Regions from separate parts of the Paenibacillus sp. CMAA1364 genome, predicted to be linked through region 1. Evidence: predicted binding sites of a transcription regulator. Region 1 holds the regulator's gene; the other holds the start of a gene.
What was found. Region 1 encodes LexA, which represses DNA repair genes until DNA is damaged. Its sites were predicted from a motif close to CGAACATATGTTCG; they were not measured.
Positions count from the first base shown of each region.

Region 1 (4,450 bases):
ATGATGAGAAAGATGAGTTCGGATTAACGGATACCGCTCGTTACTATATGGCAGGTATTCTGAAGCATGCCCGAGCATTTGCAGCAATTACGAATCCAACAGTTAACTCATACAAACGTTTAGTTCCTGGATACGAAGCGCCTTGTTATGTGGCATGGTCAGGTAGTAATCGTAGTCCAATGATTCGAATTCCTGCTTCTCGTGGGTTAAGTACACGGGTGGAAGTGCGTAATCCGGATCCAGCAGCCAATCCATATCTAGCGCTTGCTGTGATGTTGAAGGCGGGATTAGACGGGATTAAGAATGAACTTAAATTGCCGGATCCGGTAGATCGCAATATATATATTATGTCAGAAGAAGAGCGCGTTGAAGCTGGCATCCCAAGTTTACCTGCAGACTTGAAGGAAGCTCTTAATGAGATGATGCGCAGTGAAGTAATCACTTCAGCTCTAGGTGATCATGCACTTGCTTACTTCCATGAATTAAAGGAAATTGAGTGGGATATGTTTAGAACACGAGTTCATCAATGGGAACTTGATCAATATATGACGTTGTACTAGAATTTAAAAAGGGTGTTCCAAGTTATGAAAATAACTTGGAACACCCTTTTTAAATACATATAGATTATTCTTTAATGATCAATCCCATTAAATTAGCAAACACATAAGCTTGTTCTCTGGTAATTGAACAATTCATCGCATCTGCAAGGCTCATGGTAATGGTTGAGAAATCACATGTACTGAAATCGATACCCTTATGCTTGGAGCCTGTAAATTGTGATTGATCGATATTCGATCTCAGGAAATCCACATATTCTAACGTAGAGTAACAATAGTCTGATTGAGTTAATGAGCAATCTTCCATTATTACTGATTTCATATTCGCAAAACGGAAGTTAGCGAAATCTCCAATACAGTTCTTAAATGAAATGTTGCGGAGAGTTGACTCAGATAGATTTAATCCTATAGTTTTGCAATCGAGAAATTGTGTTCTGTGTATGTTCGCATGACTGAAATCCGTATTAGACAGGTCACACTTCTCAAATATAACATCGGTTAGTTCAAGATTCGTGATGGTCATATCAGAGAAATCGACATTTGTAAAGATGACTTCATCAAACGTCACATGATCCAAAGAAATACCATTCATAGAGCAATCCTGGAACCATTGCCGTTCGATGCAGTCCTCTGATTGAAATGTCGTTATATTAACAGATTCTATCCTGTCTTTTGAGACCTTAGGATGATCTATTTTTGAAACAGTCTTCTTAGATTTCATATTATGTAACCTCCAATGACATAGAAGGGGATACAGCGCAAGTATTGCACTGTATCCCTTCTATTGATGTGTTCTTATTTGAATTGAATTCATGAATTTAATGAATGTCTCTAAATAGACCGACGACTTTACCTAGTATTGTAACATGCCCCAATCGTAAAGGTTCATATGTAGCATTCTCAGGTTGCAGTCTTATGTGATCCTTCTCTTTATAAAAAGTCTTAACGGTCGCTTCATCCTCATCTGTCATTGCAACAACAATATCCCCATTGTCTGCAGTCTGTTGCTGACGTACTATGACCATATCTCCATCATGAATACCTACTTCAATCATACTATCTCCTGTAACGTTAAGCATGAACACTTTCTCATCACCTACATAATGTTGCGGTAAAGGGAAGTAATCTTCAATATTCTCTGTTGCAGTAATCGGTACACCAGCGGTAACTTTACCTACGATAGGAACACGAGACACAGTATGTGAGAATTGATATTGATCGTCAGACTCGACTTGGCCTAAAATCTCGATTGCTCGAGGTTTCGTAGGATCTCTACGAATGAGGCCTTTTTTTTCAAGACGGTCTAAATGTCCATGAACTGTTGAACTTGAAGCTAATCCAACCGCTTCTCCAATCTCGCGTACAGAGGGTGGATATCCTTTGGTGCGTACTTCGTTACGTATGAATTCTATTATTGCTTGTTGTCGACTCGATACCTTAGACATATTGAACCACCTCGTTATAGTTACTTATTGGAATTATAACATAGAACTACCGTTCGTACAAACAGGGGTTCTAAAAATAAAAGAACGTTTGTTCTAAAATGTATTGAACAAAACACTTGTTCGTGTTATAGTTATTTCGGAAACAAGAACAAACGTTTGGGAGATGAGATAATATGCTAAGATATAGTACATATAAGAGTATTCATACAACCATAAATACAAGAGAATCATATACATACATGATGGGCATTCGTATGAAAGAATTTGTAGTGCGACCTATAGCTAAGAAATCTTTATGGGTTTTGTTACTCATTATTGTAGGTTGTTCTGTTAGCATACAATCGTTCGCGAATTCTGCTCCAGAACCTCACATTACGAAGAATCGTATCATACAGTCTGGAGATACATTGTGGGGAATCGCTGTCCAAGAGAAACCAGCAGATATGGATACTCGTATTTTCATTAAGGAAATGAAGAAATTAAATGGATTGACAGATGGTCAGATATTGGCTGGAGAAGTATTGAAGTTACCGACCTATTAAATAACAATATCAATATAGAGCTTGGTGAGGTGAATTCCTTGACAAGCTCTTTTTAACGTGGCAGAGTTAGTACTGAAATTGAAGATTCAGAGGGTTTCAACAAAGTAATGCATTAATTAAAACATTAGAGGAGGCCCAACGATGTCACGTTCATGGGAGAGAAAGGTTCAGAAGAATCGCACAGAACTTAATAAGCAACGTAAGAAGCAAGGCCAACCAAGTATTAGCAATCAAGGTGTTATCTCGAATAGTAATACATATAAAGGCCGTAAATATGTATTCCCATTCATACTTATTATGCTTGGGACATTATATGGTATGCTCGGATGGGCGACAAGCTCACTACCAGATACAGGGAATACGACTAGCCCTGTCATGACTTGGGTTGTAACAATATCATATATCGTTTTGGCTGTTATCTTATTTATGAGACGTCCTTACTTACAAGTAAACAAAGATAATCTGCAAACAACCAAATTGAGTAAAGTACGTGTATTATCAGCATCTAACATTGCTAGAATCAAAATAAGTAAAGGCTCGGCTGTTATTGAGACCAAAGATAAAGGATCAAATTGGGTCTTCACCCGTCTAATTAACCGTTACAATATCCATAGCATGGGTGAAGGGCTAGAAAAGTTTGCAACAGAAAACAATATTCCTTTTGAAAAGTAATAACGTTGGGGGAGAATATGAGATATGTCGATTAAAGCAGTTATATTCGATTTAGATGATACGTTACTATGGGATGAACGAAGCGTGCTTGAATCATTTGAAGCAACTTGCCAAAGAGCTAATCAGGCAACAGGTGTTGATCCTGTTCAATTGGAAGAAGCGGTTAGAATTGAAGCAAGAGCATTGTATGAATCTTATGAGACCTATTCATTTACTACGAAGATTGGTATCAATCCATTTGAGGGACTATGGGCTAATTTCACGGCAGGTGATCAATCCGAATTCCGTCAATTGGAACAGATAGCTAAGATATATCGTAAAGATGCTTGGCGAAATGGTCTTTTAAGATTAGGGATAGATGATGTTGACCTAGCTAATGAACTTTCTGAACAATTTGCTTCGGAGAGACGCGCACGTCCCCATGTGTATGAAGAAACATTCCAAGTGCTTGATGAATTGCGTGGGCAAGTGAAGTTACTTCTCCTAACGAATGGCTGTCCGGCTTTACAACAAGAGAAGTTAGATGGTGTACCGACGTTAGCATCTTACTTCGATGGTATCGTAATTTCGGGGAAATTCGGAATTGGTAAACCTGATGTATCCATATTTAATCATGCATTATCCATATTAGATGTTGGTCATGATGAAGCGTTGATGGTTGGAGATAAGTTAACAACAGATATCCGTGGTGGACTTGCGGCAGGAATTCAGACCGTATGGATCAATAGAACAGATAGAGCTAAGGATCCAGCGATTACACCTAATTACGAGATAGAACATTTATCGGAGTTGCATAAGATTATAGACGAATTTTCATGAAGCTATCTTTTTTATAAAAAAGAACAATTGATGAACTTCATCGACATGTTCAGCCAATTCACTGCTATATGTGCAGACGACTTGGCTTTTTTATGCTAGTATGATAAATGTCATAGCAATTTACATTGCTTGTAGATAGATTCATTAATATTTCTTTGAAAGGTAGGGAAATTATGAGGATCAGAGAACGTATTGGATTTGCATTGGTAATCATTTCTTTATTGATGTTAGTTGGATGTAATAGTGAGAAGAATAGTCACAGTAACATGGATATGGGTAGTAATGATTCGCTAACACCAGTTCTTGTTGACTTGAGTGTTCAACCAGAGCAGATAAAAGTAAAAGATAAAATTATGATTGAAGTATTGGTGACGCAAAATAATGAACATGTAAACAATGCCGATAAAGTTGTCAT
Region 1 is NZ_JBITNB010000001.1:49,806-54,255, reverse strand. It holds gene glnA (type I glutamate--ammonia ligase) at 1-560, shown strand, start outside; gene ACH8E3_RS00255 (pentapeptide repeat-containing protein) at 625-1,278, opposite strand; gene lexA (transcriptional repressor LexA) at 1,376-2,002, opposite strand; gene ACH8E3_RS00245 (LysM peptidoglycan-binding domain-containing protein) at 2,176-2,544, shown strand; gene ACH8E3_RS00240 (hypothetical protein) at 2,686-3,216, shown strand; gene ACH8E3_RS00235 (HAD family hydrolase) at 3,241-4,035, shown strand; gene ACH8E3_RS00230 (FixH family protein) at 4,209-4,450, shown strand, end outside.

Region 2 (4,450 bases), on a different contig from region 1:
CATAAGAGCTATCTGTAAAGAACTCCTTCAAAAGTGAATTTTTCACACTTTTTAGATTCGTTTGCATGAATTGATCTTTAGCTTCTTGTGCTAGTAATGTATGTTCTTGTTCTTGTAGAAGACCTGCTGTTTTTTGGAGCTGTGAAATAAGATCTCCAGTGGTGATACTAATTTTCAACATGTAGTCAACGGCACCAAGAAGCAAAGCCTCCCTCACCAACTCGTAATCCCCAAAGTTGCTCGCTACAATAATTTTACCACTATAGTTACGGTTGTTTAATTCCTTAATGAATTGAAGACCATCCATATTAGGCATCTTAAGATCAGTGATAATAATATCTGGTTGTAGTTTCTCGACCATCGCTAAGGCTTCGACACCATCAGATGCTGTTCCGCAAATCGGGAAACCAAGATCATCCCAATTAATCATCGTTCTGAGTGCTACCTTTACAATAGGTTCATCATCTACAAGTAGAACATTAAACATGAAGAATACCCCCTAATCTAATCTATCTTGATTCTCGTACGGAATAAGAATGGTACAGCGAGTACCTTTCCCAATAATACTGGTAAGATTCAGACCATATTCATCGCCGTAATAGAGCTTGATTCGTTCATTAACATTGGTTATTCCTATACCAGACAACTTTTTATTATTATCAGAAGCTTTGAATGTCGTTGTATCAAACCCTTTACCGTTGTCTAATATTTCAATATGGATAAATTGATCTCTTCGTTCAACGGTGATTGTAATGATAATGGATCTTCCATGTTCAGATAAGCCATGAATAATAGCATTCTCTGCGACAGGCTGCAGGATGAACTTCGGGATAAGACATTGAAGCAGTTCATCATTGATAGCGTATTCAACTTGGAAACTATCTGCATAACGAATCTTTTGTATTTCAAAATAGTTAGATAAATTGAGAAGCTCTTGTTCAATCGTGATCTCCTCGTTATGATCTAGAATGGTACTGCGAAGTAACTCGGATAGTGAAGTAATACCGTTACTTAATACGGGTACCTGATTAATAATAGCAAGCCAACGTAGCGTGTTCAATGTATTAAATAGAAAGTGTGGATTGATCTGAGATTGAAGCATTTGTAACTCTAACTCACGTTTACGTTTTTGGTCTAGCTTCTGATTATGCATCAGATGTTCAATTTCACCAACCATGCTATTCATTTTCCGTGAGAGGACGCCCATCTCATCTTCTTGCTCATCTTGGATACGAATAGAGAATTCCCCGTTCGATACTTGATTACTAAAATTAATAATTTCCTTTATCGGTTTCACAATACTTGTATTCATGACAGAAATAATGACGATACAGCATATAACAATAAGCAATATAATGACAGACATACTGATGGTTATTTTACTTGTTTCTGAATTGATATAGGAGAAGGGCATCATGGAAATTAGATACCAACCGATTTGTTCGTTATATATGTAAGAAATTTGTTGATCTGTATCATTGACCTGTGTAGAGAAGGAAGATATACCTTGCTCATGCTGCACTTTAATCTTATCGAAAAGATTAGGATCGTTATAAGTAGCACCTAATGGAATGTTTTTATCGTTAGCAGACAATACCGTTCCATCTCTTCCTATAATCATTAACTTAGAGCCTGTCCCAAGATCAACATTGGATAGAATATTATCAGAGAATAAATCGCCATTGATAAATACAAAAGCATAACCAATCTGATTGGAACTGTCATTTAAGGCGTGTATTTTTCTCCCTAATGCGATTGTATCGTAAGAACGGATTGTCTTGACATACGTAAGACCATCATAAGGAGCGTTCGTGTCCACGTTGTTCATGGCCTTATCTAAGGTTTGATTATCAATGGTCACAAATCCAAGTTCATAAAAAAGACGATGAGTAGTATCGAATATACTTACATTTACAGCATGTGAAGGAAATATGGTTCTGAATATTTCATCCATCGCTGTTTCTTTGGCATGATCAAGGTTCTCTTGCTTTGTAAGTCCGTGTAATAATTTATCCTGTACAAATTCATTGGTAGAGATGGACCCAATAAGATATTGATAGTTCTGAAGTTCAGCAAGTAGATTAATGTTGATTAAGCTCAAGGCTTGGTAAGTGGACTTACTCAGCTTGTCGCTGATTGATTCTGAATATAGATGATAAGCATAATACCCAAGGAATAATATAGGGAGAACGGAGACAATCAGGAAAGTTCCGATCAATCTATGCTGTATTTTAAATTTGCGTAACATAGAATGCCCTCCTGTCTATATAAAGCTATTTTAACATAGTGTGCAGGAATATCCTGTATAACTTTATACAATAGATTAAGGTCATTCATAAATCACATAATATCATCTATCCAATGAGGTAGAAATAGATAAATGTCTTGATCTTCAACAGGTAGTATTCATACACATGGATACAAACGTATGTTCTGTGTAATGAAAGATATGATATAATGCTTAAGGACGATTATAATAGAAAGTAATCGGTTAGTTTATAGGATTATGAAGGAGGCATCCCATGTCGGTTCAATTTCTCATTGGACGTTCGGGTAGTGGTAAGACGACGAATATATTACAAGAAATTTCGACTCGTCTAAGCAAGGAGTCACAAGGAAAGCCCATGATCTTGATCGTACCCGAACAGGGCTCTTTTCAAGCTGAGCATGCTTTAGTAACGTCGGGTTCGGTGAGAGGGATTGCGCGCGCGCAGGTGTTAAGTTTCCAACGACTGGCTTATCGTGTAATGCAAGAGACCGGTGGGTCTGCAAGAGTAGGTATTAGTGAAGATGGGAAAAGAATGCTTCTCTATAAGATTCTACAACGACGCAAAGAAGAACTAACATTGTTTGGCCCTTCAGGTGACCAAGTAGGTTTCGTGGGTAGATTGGGCGAACTTTATTCAGAGATGAAACGGTATTGTATAGATGCCGCGAACGTGTCTGAACAACTCTCTGTGATGGTCTCGAATCGATTGGGGACACCGATCTTAAGAGACAAGCTTAGGGATATTGTGACGTTATATCAAGATTTCGAGCGAGAACTATCTCCTTTATATATGGATAATGAAGATTACTTAATGACATTAACGCAAGCCATTCCGAATTCCTCTTTTGTTAAGGAAGCAGATATATGGATTGATGGTTTCCATGGATTCACACCTCAAGAATATATGGTCTTACAGCAATTAATGGCTAACGCTGCTTCGGTAACGATAGCGTTAACCTTAGATAAAGTGTTGCCTAGCGGAATGCTTCCGCAGGAGCTAGATTTATTTCATCCAACTGCGACAACGTATGTGAAGCTAAAAGGCATAGCAGAGGAGCTAGGCATAGAGGTATCAGATCGGTTGTTAAGTCTTGATCAACTTCCAAGATTTGTTGATACGCCCGAGCTTGCCCATCTTGAGCGAGGATTCGATCGTCGTGTTCCCTGGCACGATATACAACATGAGGATCGTGATAAGCCTAAAGGTATATCTATTCATCAGGCGATACATCGACGTGCAGAAGTAGAGGGAGCATTACGGGAAATGACGCGCCTGGTTCGTGATGAAGGCGCTAGGTTCAGAGAAATGGCTATCTTCGTTAGACAATTAGGAGATTATGAATCTATCATAGGTCCTCTTTGCCGCGATAATAATGTTCCGTTCTTTCTCGATCAGAAGCGGAGTGAGTTGCACCATCCCTTAGTAGAATTTATACGGGCCTCCCTTGATATTGTGAAAAGAAAGTGGCGTTACGAAGATGTATTTCGTTTGGTTAAGACAGATTTATTATTGCCATTAGATGGATCCCTTCAGCGTAAAGACATGGACCGTTTAGAGAATTATGTTCTAGCCTGCGGCATTCATGGCTATCGTTGGACGGACGGACGTCCATGGCTAGCCACGCCTAGTCTATCTCTTGAAGGCGACACGAATGTGAGCCGGGAGAAGAAGGGGGAAGAACTGCTAGAACTCATGGAACGCTGTCGTGCCTCGATATGCAGACCGTTGATGGCATTTGAGAATAGATTGAAGAATGCAAAGACTACTCAGGATTTATGTACAGCACTATATTTATTATTAGAAGAATCAGATGTACCGCAAAAGATAGACTTTCTGAGTCAAGAAGCGGTAGAAGTAGGTCGACCAGAGATAGCTAAGGAACATCGACAATTGTGGGGAGCCATCCTAGATTTACTTGATCAGATGGTGGAGTTGATGGGTCATGAAGACATGAGCTTTGATCTGTTTACGGGCATATTAGACACCGGTTTAGCGGAGATGAAGTTAGCCTTAGTTCCCCCATCTATCGATCAGATCTTAATAGGTAATATGGATCGTACTCGGACGAGTGGTGTGAAATATACATTTCTACTGGGCTTTAATGAAGGAATAGTTCCTGCGATTCTACAAGAAGATGGTGTATTGACAGAACAAGAGCGGATTCAGTTAACGGAAGTTGG
Region 2 is NZ_JBITNB010000002.1:214,306-218,755, forward strand. It holds gene ACH8E3_RS02725 (response regulator) at 1-487, opposite strand, end outside; gene ACH8E3_RS02730 (sensor histidine kinase) at 500-2,248, opposite strand; gene addB (helicase-exonuclease AddAB subunit AddB) at 2,523-4,450, shown strand, end outside.
Region 2: a site for LexA is predicted at 2,422-2,435, ahead of addB (helicase-exonuclease AddAB subunit AddB). Genes of this name have one in related genera too.